DNA from 3 places in the Pseudocitrobacter faecalis genome. Region 1 is predicted to be linked to each of the others. Evidence: predicted binding sites of a transcription regulator. Region 1 holds the regulator's gene; each other region holds the start of a gene.
The links. The regulator LexA, encoded in region 1, represses DNA repair genes until DNA is damaged. The targets are predictions, from matches to a motif close to TNCTGTATGTACATACAGNA.
Positions count from the first base shown of each region.

Region 1 (5,139 bases):
CAGCGAGACTACCAACGGTAGTCGTTATGGGTTTCCCAATCGCTCACTTCTTTCTCTGCCTGGTCTTTGGCATATCCATAACGTTCCTGGATTTTACCGACCAGCTGATCGCGTCGGCCTTCGATAACGGTCATGTCATCGTCGGTCAGTTTGCCCCATTTCTCTTTCGCTTTACCTTTGAACTGTTTCCAGTTACCGCTGAGTTCGTCTTTGTTCATCATCAGCTCCTTATCATTCGATCATGGATGAGATATCACTTCGTCCTTCGGCGTTCATTTCTGCTGAACGTGATAATAAGTGTAGAAGAGGATATCGCTGACGATTCACTATTCAGAATCTTTAACCATCCTCGCCGTTATGTCTGCGAAGAGAACCAGGTGCCTTTTTGCCAGTGGCGACGCCAGATAACCGCCAGCGACAGGCCACGCAGTGCAAGGAACACCGCCAGCGCCAGCCATAAACCGTGATTGCCTAATACCGGCACCGTCAGCAGCGTTAGGGCGAACCCGGCGGCGGCAACGGCCATACTGTTACGCATTTCCGCGCCGCGTGTTGCGCCGATAAACATGCCGTCCAGCAGGTAGCACCAGACACCAATTACCGGCAATATGGCCTGCCAGAGCACATAGCGATCGGCGAGCTGCTGCAACGACGGCAGCGACGTCAGCATCGCCACGATATGACTGCCCGCCAGCGCGTACACCAGCGCAAAAACCAGTGCAACAATCCCCGCCTGGCGGCAGGCCGCGTGCCAGACCTGTTGCAACTGACTGTCATCACGCGCGCCGTAAGCCTGCCCGGAGTGCGCTTCCACCGCATAGGCAAAGCCATCCAGCGCGTAGGCGGTGAAGGTGAGCATGGTCATTAGCACCGCATTGACCGCCACCACATCGCTGCCCAGCCGCGCACCGAATACGGTCAATGCGCCAAAACAGAGCTGAAGTAATAGCGAGCGCAGCATAATGTCGCGATTGAGCGCCAGCAGGCTGCGCATATTTCCGCGCCAGGCCGTCTTCAGCATGTCAGAGGTAATCCCGCGCAGCACCAGCACCTTACGCGCCATCAGCAGGCCAATGATCATCGTGGCATATTCGGCAATCACCGTCGCCAGCGCCGCCCCCTGCACGTTCATATGCAGGCCCATCACCAGCCACAGGTCGAGGACAATGTTCAGGACGTTGCCGACGATCAGCAAAATCACCGGCGCACGCGCGTACTGAACGCCGAGCAGCCACCCCAGCAGCACCAGGTTCGCCAGCGAGGCGGGCGCGCTTAACCAGCGAATTTCAAGGAAGCGCCGCGCCTGCTCGAGCACTGCATCGCTCCCGCCAACAATGGTGAGCGCCAGATTGATAAGCGGCCCTTTAAACACCACGATGAGCAGACCAGCGCCTAACGCCAGCAACAGCGGTTGCACCAGCGCACGGGCAAGCCGGAGGGGATCTTTCGCGCCGAAGGCCTGCGCGGTTAAGCCCGTGGTGCTCATGCGTAAAAAGAGCAGCAGCATAAACAGGAAGCTGGTCGCCGTTGCGCCAATCGCCACGCCGCCGAGATAGACCGCGCTATCCAGATGACCAATCACCGCCGTATCCACAAGACCCAGCAGGGGAACCGTGATATTGGAGAAAATCATGGGAAGGGCGAGACGCCATAATGCCTTGTCGGCAGCCGTGAAGAGCGACATGCTTACGAACCTGAACAGAAAAGAGAACGAACAACGGCGCATGGTGCGCCGTTGTTATCGGGAGAGGATTACAGCCATTCGCCGTTGCGGATCACGCCAACGGCCAGCCCTTCAATGGAGAAGTTCTGACGGCGAAGATCGACGACAATCGGGGAAAACTCGCTGTTTTCCGGCAGCAGTTCGACGACGTTGCCCTGTTTTTTCAGGCGTTTTACGGTCACTTCTTCGTCGATACGCGCAACAACCACCTGACCGTTACGCACGTCCTGGGTTTTATGCACCGCGAGCAGATCGCCGTCCATAATACCGATGTCTTTCATCGACATGCCGCTAACACGCAGCAGGAAGTCAGCATTGGGTTTAAACAGCGAAGGATCGACCTGATAGTGACCTTCAATGTGCTGCTGCGCCAGCAACGGCTCACCGGCGGCAACGCGGCCAATCAGCGGCAGGCCGGTTTCTTCTTCCACCAGCAGGCGAATACCGCGCGATGCGCCCGAAACAATTTCTATGACGCCTTTACGCGCCAGTGCTTTCAGATGCTCTTCCGCCGCATTCGGGGAACGGAACCCCAGGCGCTGAGCAATTTCCGCACGTGTCGGCGGCATGCCCGTTTGGCCGATATGATCTCGGATGAGATCAAACACCTCTTGCTGCCTGGTCGTTAACGCTTTCATTCCGCCCCCTGGGTGTATATACAGTTATGCTGTGAGTATATACAGTTAACGGCTATTTTGGAACCGCAAAACGCACAAAATACAGGAGTTTTCGCAGATTATGCGAGGCTCAGTGGAAATGCGACCACAGCAGTACGGCCCAGGTCATCACCGCGACGAAAATCGCCAGCAATACCGCCGCAGAGCCCATGTCTTTTGCCCGCCCGGAGAGTTCGTGATACTCCGAACCAATGCGGTCGACCACCGCTTCCAGCGCACTATTGAGAATTTCCACTATCATCACCAGAAGGACGGAGCTTATCAGCAAGACGCGGGTAATGGCGTCAACGTCCAGCCAACACGCGATGATAATGGCCACAACCGAGGCGACCCCTTCCTGGCGGAACGCAGCTTCGTTTATCCACGCTGCGCGAAAACCTTTCCAGGAATAACCAGCCGCTTTGATAATTCGGGTGAGTCCAGTGGTATTATTGGCCATTAAATAGAACCTTTTAGCGTTATACGCATCAATGACAGTAGCTGTTATCGGCGGTAGAACAGAAATCCTGCTGACTTTCTGATATTCTTGCCGCGCATTTGCATGATTAACCAGAGGCTTTACATCGTTTATGTCCGGTTGGCCACGAATTTACTACAAATTACTGAATTTACCATTAAGCATACTGGTAAAAAGCAAGTCTATTCCGGCAGAGCCTGCCCAGGAATTGGGGCTCGATACCTCGCGCCCGATCATGTACGTCCTGCCTTATAACTCGAAGGCCGACTTACTGACCTTGCGCGCCCAGTGCCTGGCGCACGATCTCCCCGACCCGCTTGAGCCGCTGGAGATCGACGGCACCCTATTGCCCCGCTATGTGTTCATCCATGGCGGCCCGCGCGTGTTCACCTATTACACGCCGAAAGAAGAGTCTATCAAGCTGTTCCACGACTATCTCGATCTGCATCGCAGCAATCCGAATCTGGACGTGCAGATGGTGCCGGTATCGGTGATGTTTGGTCGTCGTCCGGGGCGTGAAAAAGGCGAGGTGAACCCGCCGCTGCGCATGCTAAACGGCATCCAGAAATTCTTCGCCGTCTCCTGGCTGGGCCGTGACAGCTTTGTGCGCTTCTCGCCGTCCGTCTCGTTGCGCCGTATGGCCGATGAACACGGTACCGATAAAATTATCGCGCAAAAACTGGCGCGCGTGGCGCGTATGCACTTCGCTCGCCAGCGTCTGGCGGCGGTAGGCCCGCGACTGCCGGCACGTCAGGATCTCTTCAATAAGCTGCTCGCTTCGCGCGCGATTGCCAAAGCGGTTGAAGACGAAGCACGCAGCAAAAAAATCTCCCATGAGAAAGCGCAGCAGAACGCCATCGCGCTGATGGAAGAGATTGCCGCCAACTTCTCCTACGAGATGATTCGCCTGACTGACCGCATTCTGGGCTTCACCTGGAACCGGCTTTATCAGGGGATTAACGTGCACAACGCCGAGCGCGTTCGCCAGCTGGCGCACGACGGCCACGAGATTGTGTATGTGCCGTGTCACCGTAGCCATATGGACTACCTGCTGCTCTCCTATGTGTTGTATCACCAGGGGCTGGTGCCGCCGCATATTGCCGCCGGTATCAACCTGAATTTCTGGCCAGCCGGCCCGATTTTCCGTCGTCTGGGCGCATTCTTTATTCGCCGTACCTTTAAGGGCAACAAACTCTACTCCACCGTGTTCCGCGAGTATCTCGGCGAGCTGTTCAGCCGGGGTTATTCTGTTGAATACTTTGTGGAAGGCGGGCGTTCCCGTACCGGTCGTTTGCTCGATCCGAAAACCGGTACACTGTCGATGACCATTCAGGCGATGCTGCGCGGCGGCACACGTCCTATCACGCTGGTGCCGATTTACATCGGTTACGAGCACGTGATGGAAGTCGGTACGTATGCAAAAGAACTGCGTGGCGCGACCAAAGAGAAAGAGAGTCTTCCGCAGATGCTCAAGGGCTTGAGCAAACTGCGTAACCTGGGCCAGGGCTACGTTAACTTCGGCGAGCCGATTCCGCTGATGAACTACCTGAACCATCACGTACCGGAGTGGCGCGAGTCTATCGATCCTATCGAAGCCATTCGTCCGGCATGGCTGACGCCGACGGTTAACGGTATCGCCGCCGAACTGATGGTGCGCATCAACAACGCAGGCGCGGCGAACGCCATGAACCTGTGCTGTACTGCGCTGCTGGCGTCTCGTCAGCGTTCACTGACCCGCGAACAGTTAACTCAACAGTTGGATTGCTACCTGTCGCTGCTGCGCAACGCACCGTATTCGCCGGACGCCACCACGCCAAACGTGACGGCAGGCGAGCTTATCGACCACGCGCTGCAGATGAACAAGTTCGAAGTCGAGAAAGATACCATCGGCGATATCATCATTCTGCCGCGCGAACAGGCGGTGTTGATGACCTACTATCGTAACAATATCGCCCATATGCTGATCATGCCGTCTCTGCTGGCGACCATCATGACCCAGCATCGCCATGTTTCTCGCGCGGATGTGCAGAACATGGTTGAAGTGCTCTACCCGATGCTGAAGGCCGAGCTGTTCCTGCGCTGGGAAAAAGCAGAGCTGGCGTCGGTGATTGATACGCTGGTTGACGAGATGGAGCGCCAGGCGCTGATCACCCGTCAGGGCGATGAGCTGCATATTAATCCGTCGCACTCCCGCACTCTGCAACTGCTGGCCGCAGGCGCACGTGAAACGCTGCAACGCTATGCCATTACGTTCTGGCTGCTGAGCGCGAACCCATCGATGA
Region 1 covers NZ_CBDDNJ010000002.1:4,149,386-4,154,524, forward strand. Annotated here, with positions in the region: gene ACOXYR_RS20120 (CsbD family protein) at 9-218, opposite strand; gene dinF (MATE family efflux transporter DinF) at 356-1,684, opposite strand; gene lexA (transcriptional repressor LexA) at 1,753-2,361, opposite strand; gene ACOXYR_RS20135 (diacylglycerol kinase) at 2,471-2,839, opposite strand; gene plsB (glycerol-3-phosphate 1-O-acyltransferase PlsB) at 2,970-5,139, shown strand, end outside.

Region 2 (5,139 bases), 710 kb from region 1:
CTGGTGCGTGAAACCTATCAGCGTCTGTTCAACAAGACGCCGAACATTCAGGTTATCCACGCAGGTCTGGAGTGCGGTCTGTTCAAAAAACCGTATCCGGAAATGGACATGGTCTCCATCGGGCCAACCATTACGGGCCCGCACTCCCCGGATGAGCAGGTTCATATCGAAAGCGTGGGCCACTACTGGACGCTTCTGACTGAACTGCTGAAAGCGATTCCGACGAAGTAATATCCGTTAAGCCGGGCGGCCATCACTGTCCGGCTTTTTTATACCTCTCGCGCCATCAGGTAATTAATAAACCGCTCTCCCCTCGCCTCAACATTTTGCTCGCGCACCAGCACAAACCCCTGACGTTCAAAAAACGGTTTTGCGGTAATGCTCGCCGCGACGGTCACTTTTCCCGGCAACATTTTTGCCAGCAATGCTCGTAACAGCGCCCCGGCAATCCCCTGCCGCGCGTAATCTGGCGAGACAAAAAGCAGGTCGATGTAATGCCCAACGGCGGTGATAAAACCGATAATCATGCCGTCAACTTCCGCCACCAGCACCACGGAAGAGGCTAATTTTTGCCGCCACTGCGCCTCATCCACCTGACCCCAGGCGGCGATTTGCACGGGCAAATAGTGCTGACTGGCGGTTTCGTGGACGGCGCGCAGGAAAATCTGGCTTAGTTGCGGCAGTTCATGCGGCTGCCACGCGCGAATGTTCATAATTAGAGTCCTAACACCAGTTGTCTTTCAAGTTGTGGATCAAGCAGCGTAACGTGCAGCCCCACCAGCCGGACGCCACGCCCGGCGCGACGTTCGTGCCAGGTTTTGTAGGCCGTGGCGATCAAATCGTCTTTATTCAGCCGCGGCCAGACGTGTTCCTGAGTCGTGAGCTGGAAGTCATTAAATTTGAGTTTCACGCCCTGACGGGCAATCAGCAGGTCGGGTTTGACCTTCGCCAGCCTTCGCTCCAGCTCCGGGTAGAGACGTTCGATAATCGCTTCACACTCAGGCCAATCGTGGATATCTTCCGCCAGCGTGCGCTCTACACCGATCGATTTTCGCAGCCGTTCGTTATTGATGGCGCGCTCATCAATCCCCTGACTGCGCTCCCACAATACGCGGCCAAATTTTCCAAAGCGTTTCAGGAGCATAGCGAGATCGCTTTTCTGCACGTCTTCGCAGGTTTTCAGCCCCATACTTTCGAGCTTCGCGGCAGAAACTTTCCCAACACCGGGAATTTTTTCCAGCGGCAGCGTTTTCAAAAACGCGGGAACGTCGGCGGGCGTGAGCACAAACTGGCCGTTGGGTTTGTTGAGATCGGAGGCGATTTTGGCGAGAAACTTCACCGGGGCAACGCCTGCGGAAGCCGTGAGCTGTAATTCGTTGAAGATAGTCTGACGAATTTCCTGTGCAATCAGCGTGGCAGAGCCGTGGCAATGCACACTGTCGCTGACGTCGAGATAAGCTTCATCCAGCGACAAGGGCTCAATTAGCGAGGTGTAGCGAGAGAAGATTTCGCGGATGTGCTCAGAGGCTTCTTTGTAGGCGTCAAAACGACCGGGTAAAAGGGTGAGATGCGGGCAAAGCTTCAGCGCCATGCCGGTGGGCATTGCGCTACGTACACCGAATTTACGCGCCGGGTAGTTGGCGGTACTGATGACCCCCCGTCGTTCACGGCTGCCGCCGATAGCGATAGGGATGTCGCGCAGCGCAGGGTTATCACGCATCTCTACCGCTGCGAAGAAGCAGTCCATATCGACGTGGATAATTTTGCGCATACATAGCCCCTACGGATGTTACTGGACAAGTATACAGTATAAATAGAGTGGGTGAGAAGAGAGATTGTGCCGGGTTTTCACACTCCCCCTCTCCCACTGGGAGAGGGAACCGTATGTGCACGGTGTTAATGCGTTTTCGCCCCCTCCCCCGGCACTACAATATCCGCCTCTCTTTCTGCAACGCTTCGCGCGCCATACGCTTTTTGCGTGCGTCACAGGGCTCCGGGCAGTCGCAGACTTTCTCCAGCCCCAGCGAGGTAATCCCGCCGCAGCTACCCTGGATGCTTTTACGCTTAATGATGTACCCCAGCGACATCCCGAGGATCACCAGCGCAAAAATCGCAAACGTCGCCAGAAATACCGTGAGCATCATCAGCCTCCAAAATCATCGAGCATGATGTTTTCATCTTCCACGCCCAGGTCTTTGAGCATTTTGATGACAGCCGCGTTCATCATCGGCGGCCCACACATATAGAACTCACAATCTTCCGGGGCCGGATGGTCGCGCAGGTAGTTTTCATACAGAACATTATGGATAAAGCCCGTGTAACCCGTCCAGTTATCCTCCGGCAGCGCGTCCGAAAGCGCGACATGGAAGGTGAAGTTAGGATTGTCACGCGCCAGCTGTTCGAATTCGTCCTGATAGAACATTTCACGCAGGGAACGCGCGCCGTACCAGAAGCTAATTTTCCGCTTGCTGTGCAGGCGTTTAAGCTGGTCGAAAATGTGCGAACGCATCGGCGCCATCCCGGCCCCCCCGCCGATAAACACCATTTCCGCGTCGGTATCTTTTGCAAAAAACTCGCCAAACGGGCCGGAAATCGTCACTTTATCGCCCGGTTTCAGCGACCAGATATAAGAGGACATGATCCCCGGCGGCGCATCCGGCACGCTCGGCGGTGGCGTGGCAATACGCACGTTGAGCATGATGATGCCTTTCTCTTCCGGATAGTTCGCCATTGAGTAGGCGCGCACCGTCGGTTCTTTAACCTCGGAAACGTAGCGGAAAAGATTGAATTTATCCCAGTCGGAACGGTACTCATCAGGCACGTCAAAATCGGCGTACGCAACCTTATGCGATGGACATTCAATCTGAATATAGCCACCCGCGCGGAACGGTACGACCTCGCCTTCCGGAATAGCCAGCTTCAGCTCTTTAATGAACGTCGCTTTGTTATCGTTAGAGATAACCTCGCATTCCCATTTTTTGACACCAAAAATCTCATCCGGCAGTTCAATTTTCATGTCCTGCTTCACTGCGACCTGGCACGCCAGACGGCAGCCCTCTTTGGCTTCGCGTTTGGTGATGTGTGCCAGTTCGGTCGGCAGAATGTCACCGCCACCTTCTTTAATTTTCACGCGGCACTGGCCGCAGGAGCCGCCGCCACCGCATGCGGACGAGACGAAAATCCCGTTGCTGGAGAGCGTATTCAGCAGCTTGTCACCTGCTGGCGTGCGGATCTGTCGGTCGGCTTCGTTGTTGATTTCAATCACCACATCGCCCGAGTTCACCAGCTTCGATTTGGCAAACAGAATCAGCACCGACAGCGCCAGTACGATGAGGGTGAACATGGCCACGCCAAGTATAATTTCCATTTTCTTCGCCCCTTATAGCTGCACGCCGGAGAACGACATAAAGCCAAGCGCCATCAAACCGGTGGTGATAAAGGTGATCCCTAAGCCCTGCAAACCCGCAGGGACGTTTGAATATTTCATTTTTTCGCGAAGACCAGCCATGGCGACAATCGCCAGCATCCAGCCGATGCCGGAGCCGAAACCGTAGACGATAGATTCGCCAAAGTTATAGTCGCGCTGAACCATAAATGACACGCCGCCAAAGATGGCGCAGTTCACGGTGATTAGCGGCAGGAAAATCCCTAACGCGGTATACAGCGCCGGGAAATACTTATCGAGGATCATCTCCAGAATTTGCACCAGCGCCGCTATCACGCCGATAAAGGTGATAAAACTCAGGAAACTGAGATCTACACCGTCCATCAACGCGCCGTCGCGCAGCACCAGGTTGTAGACGAGATTGTTCGCCGGAACGGAAATCCCCAGTACCAGTGTCACCGCCACGCCCAGACCAAACGCCGTCGAGACTTTTTTCGATACCGCGAGGAACGTACACATCCCCAGGAAGAACGCCAGCGCCATATTTTCAATGAAAACGGCGCGGACAAAGAGGCTGATATAGTGAGCCATCGGTTACTCCTTCTCCTGCTGTTCTGGCTTCCAGGTGCGAAGCGCCCAGATCAACAGGCCGATGATGAAAAAGGCGCTCGGTGCTAACAGGAACAGGCCATTTGGCTGGTACCAGCCGCCGTTTTGCACCGTTTGCAGAATCGTAATGCCAAACAGTTTGCCGCTGCCGATAAGCTCACGCAGGAAACCGACAATCATCAGAATCGCGCCGTAGCCCAGGCCGTTACCGATACCGTCCATAAAGCTCGCCAGCGGCGGCGCTTTCATGGCGTACGCTTCCGCGCGCCCCATCACGATGCAGTTGGTGATGATCAGGCCGACGAAGACCGAGAGCTGCTTTGAGATCTCATAAGCGAAAGCGCGTAGCAGTTGATCGACCACGATCACCAGCGAGGCAATGATCGCCATCTGCACGATGATGCGCACGCTGTTCGGAATATGATGGCGGATCATCGAGATAAACATGCTCGAAAACGCCGTGACCAGCGTTACCGCGATAGTCATCACGAATGCGGTTTCCAGTTTAGTGGTCACTGCCAGCGCCGAGCAGACGCCGAGGACCTGAAGCGCAATCGGGTTGTTGGCAATTAACGGCCCCACCAGTACGCGCTTCACTTCTTTCATATCGCCCTGTTCAGCCATTATTCAGCACTCCTTCACGAACCTGTTTCAGGAACGGGCCAAAACCGAGGTCGCCCATCCAGAAATCAAAACTATGCTGTACGCCATTGGCGGTTAACGTGGCCCCGGAAAGGCCATCCACCGCGTATTCATCACCCTGACGGGCCCCGCCTTTCACCACTTTCAGCGCCGGTCGGCCATTGTCATCGAGCACTTTTTTGCCAATAAACTGCGCGCGCCAGTTCGGGTTTTCGATTTCACCGCCCAGACCCGGAGTTTCGCCCTGATCGTAATAGGTGATGCCTTTCACCGTGCGACCATCCGTATCCAGCGCCACAAAGGCGTACATCATCGACCACAGACCGTTGCCATAAACCGGCAGCACGATTTCCTGTACCTTTTGCTGGGTGTCTTTGACCAGATAGATTTCAACCACGTTGCTGCGGCGTTTAATGCCCGCCGGGTCGTCGTGGGCGTCGAGCTGCACGCTTTGTTCCGGGTCTTTCAGCGCCAGCGCCTGGTTGAAGGACGTCGGGTCGCTG
Region 2 covers NZ_CBDDNJ010000002.1:3,437,004-3,442,142, forward strand. Annotated here, with positions in the region: gene pepD (cytosol nonspecific dipeptidase) at 1-231, shown strand, start outside; gene ACOXYR_RS16850 (GNAT family N-acetyltransferase) at 270-713, opposite strand; gene dinB (DNA polymerase IV) at 716-1,771, opposite strand; gene nqrM ((Na+)-NQR maturation NqrM) at 1,926-2,141, opposite strand; gene nqrF (NADH:ubiquinone reductase (Na(+)-transporting) subunit F) at 2,144-3,367, opposite strand; gene nqrE (NADH:ubiquinone reductase (Na(+)-transporting) subunit E) at 3,380-3,976, opposite strand; gene ACOXYR_RS16875 (NADH:ubiquinone reductase (Na(+)-transporting) subunit D) at 3,980-4,618, opposite strand; gene ACOXYR_RS16880 (Na(+)-translocating NADH-quinone reductase subunit C) at 4,611-5,139, opposite strand, start outside.
Region 2: the regulator LexA is predicted to act here: its motif matches at 1,791-1,810, upstream of dinB (DNA polymerase IV).

Region 3 (5,139 bases), 1.3 Mb from region 1:
GCAATCAAAATGCCGCCCATTTCGAGATCCGGCACATCGCCATTCAGCATGTGGGTATAGAGACTGCGCGCGGTATCCTGATCCAGATCGCGGGCATGGTTCTTACCCCGGCCAATCTCTTTAATCACATTGCGTAAATCCATCAGATGCTCCTTGTCCGGTGTCGCGTGCCGATTAGCGTTTTTTGCGACGGGTCGTTTTAGCTTTGGTTTTTACTTTAACATCGGGCACCGCGGGTTGCTCAATAGGAAATACCGGTAGCGCATTCAACAGGCGCTGGCCGTAGTTTTTGGTCAACAGGCGTTTATCGTAAATCACCACTTCGCCCCAGCAGCCATGGCTACGAATCAGTCGTCCCACCTGTTGAATCAGGTTAAACGACGCGCTGGGCAGGCTTTGCACTTCAAACGGATAACGGTTCAGGCTTTTCAGCCATTCACCTTCGGTAATCACCACCGGGCTGTCGATGGGCGGGAAGGCGATTTTGTGGATATGCACCTGGCTTAGCAGCTCGCCTTTTAAATCGAGCCCTTCTGCAAATGATTGTAGCCCCACCAGCACACTACGCTCGCCGTTTTCCACGCGTTTGCGATGTAATTCCACCAGCCGATAACGCGGTTGGTCGCCCTGCACCAACATCAAAAGGCGCAAATCAGTCACGTGCTCCAGAAAACGCTGCATCGCGCGGTTGCTGGCAAACAGCACCAGCATACCTTTGTGTTTTTTACTTTCCAGCGCCTCGCGGAAATAGGCCGCCATTTCAGCAATGTGCAACTCTTCGTTTTCCATTAACGGCTCGTAGCGCATTTGTGGAATGACGATTTTACCCTGCTCAACGTGATTAAACGGCGAGTCGAGCGCGACGAAACGATCGCCCGCTTTTTCTTTCAGGCCGCTCATCTCCTGCAAACGCGAGAAACTATTGAGAGACCGCAGGGTCGCGGAAGTCACTACGATGTGCGGCACGCTGCGCCAAAGTAAACGTTCAAGCTGATCGCTGACGCGGATACCCACGCAGTTAAACCACAGATGCATCTGACCATCACGCGTGTCGCGCGTCGCCCACTTAGAGACCGGTGCGCCGGAGGCTTGCGCCAGCGACGCCAGACGCCAGAGCTTGCTTTGTGCCTCAAACATGCCCAGCGCGCGGTTCATTTGCAGAATAACCCGATGCAAACGCACGATATCGTGAGAACCGGTTTTCTCGCTGAGATCGTTTAAAAACAGTTCCGCCAGCCCACGCAGCATTTCGGTGAGCTTTGCCAGCCGCTGGACGATTTCCATGATCTCTTCGGGTAACTCGCCCATCGCAAAACGGTGTTCTGCTTCCTGGGTCGCCGGAAGATATAAATTCAGAATGTTGTTGAGTGAAGCAATCAGCTCATAAAGTTCTTCACAGTGAGTGGTCAAACGCTCCGGGATAGCCAGTGGCGGCGTCGTTTTCGGGCGAAACTGCTCCATACAGGTCGCGACCAGCTTGACGAAAAGATCTAGCTGCAAGCGATACCAGGGCGCAGTAATTTCCGCGCTCATCTCCAGCGCATCACGTGCGACATCTGGCAGATGATGTCCTTCATCCAAAACAAGCAGAAGGTTTTTCGGCTCCGGCAGCACCGCTTCACTTTCCATTGCGGCCATCACCAGCGCGTGGTTAGCGACCACCACTTCCGCTTCCTGGATCTCGCGCCGCGCGACGAAGAACGGGCACTCGCGATAATAGAGGCAGTTGCGGTTCAGGCAGCTTGCTTTATCGGTGCTCAGACGTCGCCACAAATCATCGTTAATCGCGATATCCGTGTGATCGCGCAGGCCGTCCCATTTATAGCTGTCGAGGTCGGCCTTTAGTTTCGCGCAACGCTTCTGCTCTTCCTGATTGTTCGGCGTGAGGTCGTCATCCAAAAACGCGAGCAGATCCTGCTGATTGGGCTCGGTACTCGCCAGCCCGTTGAGGTTACGCGGGCAAACGTAGCGCCCGCGTCCAAAGGCGGCGGTAAACTTAAGATCGGGGATGATTTTGCGCAACAGCGGGAGATCTTTACTGTAGATCTGATCCTGCAATGCGACGTTGGCGGTACTGACGACCAGTGTTTTTTGCTCTTCCCGGGCAATCGCAATGCCGGGAATGAGATAAGAAAGGGTTTTCCCGACGCCGGTCGGCGCTTCGATAGCCAGATGCCGCCCCTCTTCCCCGGCGAGCGTTTTTGCCACGTCAGCAATCATCTGCCGCTGCGGCGCGCGGGGAATAAAGTCCGGGATCTGTTCCTGAAGCGCCTTATACCAGGCGGCGATTTGCGCTTTCAGCGCAGCGGTCAATGCCATGAGAAAACCTGAAATACTGTATAAACAGCCACTATTGTGGCACTTTCCTGCGCGGTCGGCAAAAAATAAAGCCTGGCTTGCGGCCAGGCTTCAGAGATGGCAGATGCGCTTTGCTTATCCGCCCTACAACACATAAACCGTTATTGGGCTGCAGACGGTTTACGCGGACGGCGGCGACGCTGTTGTTCGCCTGCGGGTTTGGCATCGCCAATGCGGCGAGATTGTTTCGGTTTAGCATCAGACTTCGACGCGCCACCTTCGCTACGGCGCGGCTGTTGCTGACCGCGGCCCTGGCTTTGGCCCTGCCCTTGCGGACGACCACCTTGCCCACGACCGCCGCCGTTGCCGCCACGCTGCTGGCGGCCATTCTGAATCGGTTCTGCTTTAATGGATGGATCTGGCTCATAGCCCGGCAGCGCAATACGCGGGATCTCTTTTTTCAGCAGTTTTTCGATATCGCGCAGCAGTTTGTGTTCATCAACACACACCAGCGACAACGCTTCCCCGGTTGCCGCCGCACGGCCGGTACGGCCAATACGGTGAACGTAATCTTCCGGTACGTTTGGCAGCTCATAGTTCACCACGTGCGGCAGTTCTTCGATATCCAGGCCACGGGCCGCGATATCGGTCGCCACCAGCACGCGGATATCGCCGGATTTAAAATCAGCCAGCGCACGCGTACGCGCACCCTGCGATTTGTTACCGTGAATAGCCGCACTGCGGATGCCATCTTTATTCAACTGTTCTGCCAGGTGGTTTGCCCCGTGTTTGGTACGGGTGAACACCAGCACCTGACGCCAGTCGCCCTGACCGATCATCTGGGACAGCAGTTCCCGTTTACGTTTCTTATCCACAAAGTGAACGTGCTGAGTCACCTGCTCGGAGGCGGTATTACGGCGCGCGACTTCGATTTCCAGCGGGTTATGCAGCAGCTTTTCTGCCAGTGCTTTAATGTCGTCAGAGAAGGTCGCAGAGAACAGCAGGTTCTGGCGTTTTGCAGGCAGTTTTGCCAGCACGCGGCGAATATCGTGAATGAAGCCCATGTCGAGCATACGGTCTGCTTCATCCAGCACCAGAATTTCGATGTTATCCAGTTTTACCGCGTTTTGATGTTCCAGGTCGAGCAAACGGCCCGGCGTGGCCACCAGGACATCGACACCACCGCGCAGTTTCATCATCTGCGGATTGATGCTCACGCCGCCAAACACCACCAGCGAACGAATGTTCAGGTACTGGCTGTAGTCGCGCACGTTTTCGCCAATTTGCGCGGCGAGTTCACGGGTTGGCGTGAGGATCAGCGCGCGTACCGGGCGACGCCCTTTCGCATGTGGCTGGGTAGTGATCAGATGTTGTAACAGCGGCAGCGTAAAGCCAGCCGTTTTACCAGTACCGGTCTGGGCACTGGCCATCAGGTCACGGCCCTGTAACACCGCAGGAATCGCCTGCTGCTGAATGGGGGTGGGTTCGCGATAGCCCTGCTCTGCAACGGCACGCAAAATTTCAGGGCTAAGCCCTAATGAATCGAAAGACATATTTACTCCACACCCACCCCGACCGCATGCGGTGTAGTTTTCGAGGGGATAAAAAACCAGATAATGACAAAAACCACAATGTCATGAAGGGCCGGAGTGTAGCAGATTTTGTGACCTGGCGCATAAAATATCTCTCCAGTCAGGCGGCCTGCGAGGCGGTGAAAATTCTGTGTTTTCGCCGTTTATTGCGTATACGACTGGACAAGCTCAAAAAACGGTCATAATGTTAATCAATCGATTGATTAATTTTATGTGACGCGATGAATACGACTCCCATCACCACCAAAGGCGAACAGGCCAAAAGCCAACTCATCGCCGCCGCCCTCGCGCAGTTTGGCGAGTATGGCCTGCATGCCACCACCCGCGACATCGCCGCGCAGGCCGGGCAAAACATTGCGGCGATAACCTACTATTTCAACTCAAAGGACGACTTATACCTCGCCTGCGCCCAGTGGATTGCTGATTTTATCGGTGAGAACTTTCGCCCACACGTTCAGGCTGCCGAGGCGCTTTTCGCCCAACCAGAGCCTGATAAAGCCGCCATTCATGAACTGATTTTGCGTGCCTGCAAGAACATGATCTTACTGCTGACCCAGGACGATACGGTCAACCTCAGTAAGTTTATTTCACGCGAACAGTTTTCGCCCACCGCCGCCTACCAACATATCCACGACCGGGTGATTGCGCCGATGCATACGCATCTAACACATCTGATTGCCGCCTACACCGGGCGCGATCCGCACGACACGCAAACCATTCTGCACACGCACGCTCTGCTCGGTGAAATCCTCGCCTTCCGGCTGGGGCGCGAAACCATTTTGCTGCGTGCCGGTTGGGCGCGATTTGACGACGACAAAGCGGAACAGATTTTCCAGGTGGTGAGCTGCCACATCGATTTCATTTTGCAGGGACTAACGCAAAGGAGCCTGAAACAATGAAAAAGCCGGTCATTATTGCACTGGTACTGGTGCTGATTGTTGCCGCCATTGGCGGAACCTGGTGGTATCAGAGCCGCCAGGACAATGGGCTGACACTCTACGGTAACGTAGATATTCGCACGGTGAATATGAGCTTCCGCGTCGGGGGCCGTTTACAGTCATTAACCGTGGATGAAGGCGATGCCATTAAAGCCGGGCAAACGCTGGGACAGCTCGATAAAGCGCCCTATGAAAACGCGCTGATGCAGGCGAAAGCCAACGTCTCTACCGCCCAGGCGCAGTATGACCTGATGATGGCGGGTTACCGGGCAGAAGAGATTGCCCAGGCCGCCGCCGCGGTTAAACAGGCG
Region 3 covers NZ_CBDDNJ010000002.1:2,871,598-2,876,736, forward strand. Annotated here, with positions in the region: gene ybiB (DNA-binding protein YbiB) at 1-143, opposite strand, end outside; gene dinG (ATP-dependent DNA helicase DinG) at 175-2,319, opposite strand; gene rhlE (ATP-dependent RNA helicase RhlE) at 2,460-3,851, opposite strand; gene cecR (transcriptional regulator CecR) at 4,112-4,789, shown strand; gene hlyD (secretion protein HlyD) at 4,786-5,139, shown strand, end outside.
Region 3: the regulator LexA is predicted to act here: its motif matches at 2,334-2,353, upstream of dinG (ATP-dependent DNA helicase DinG).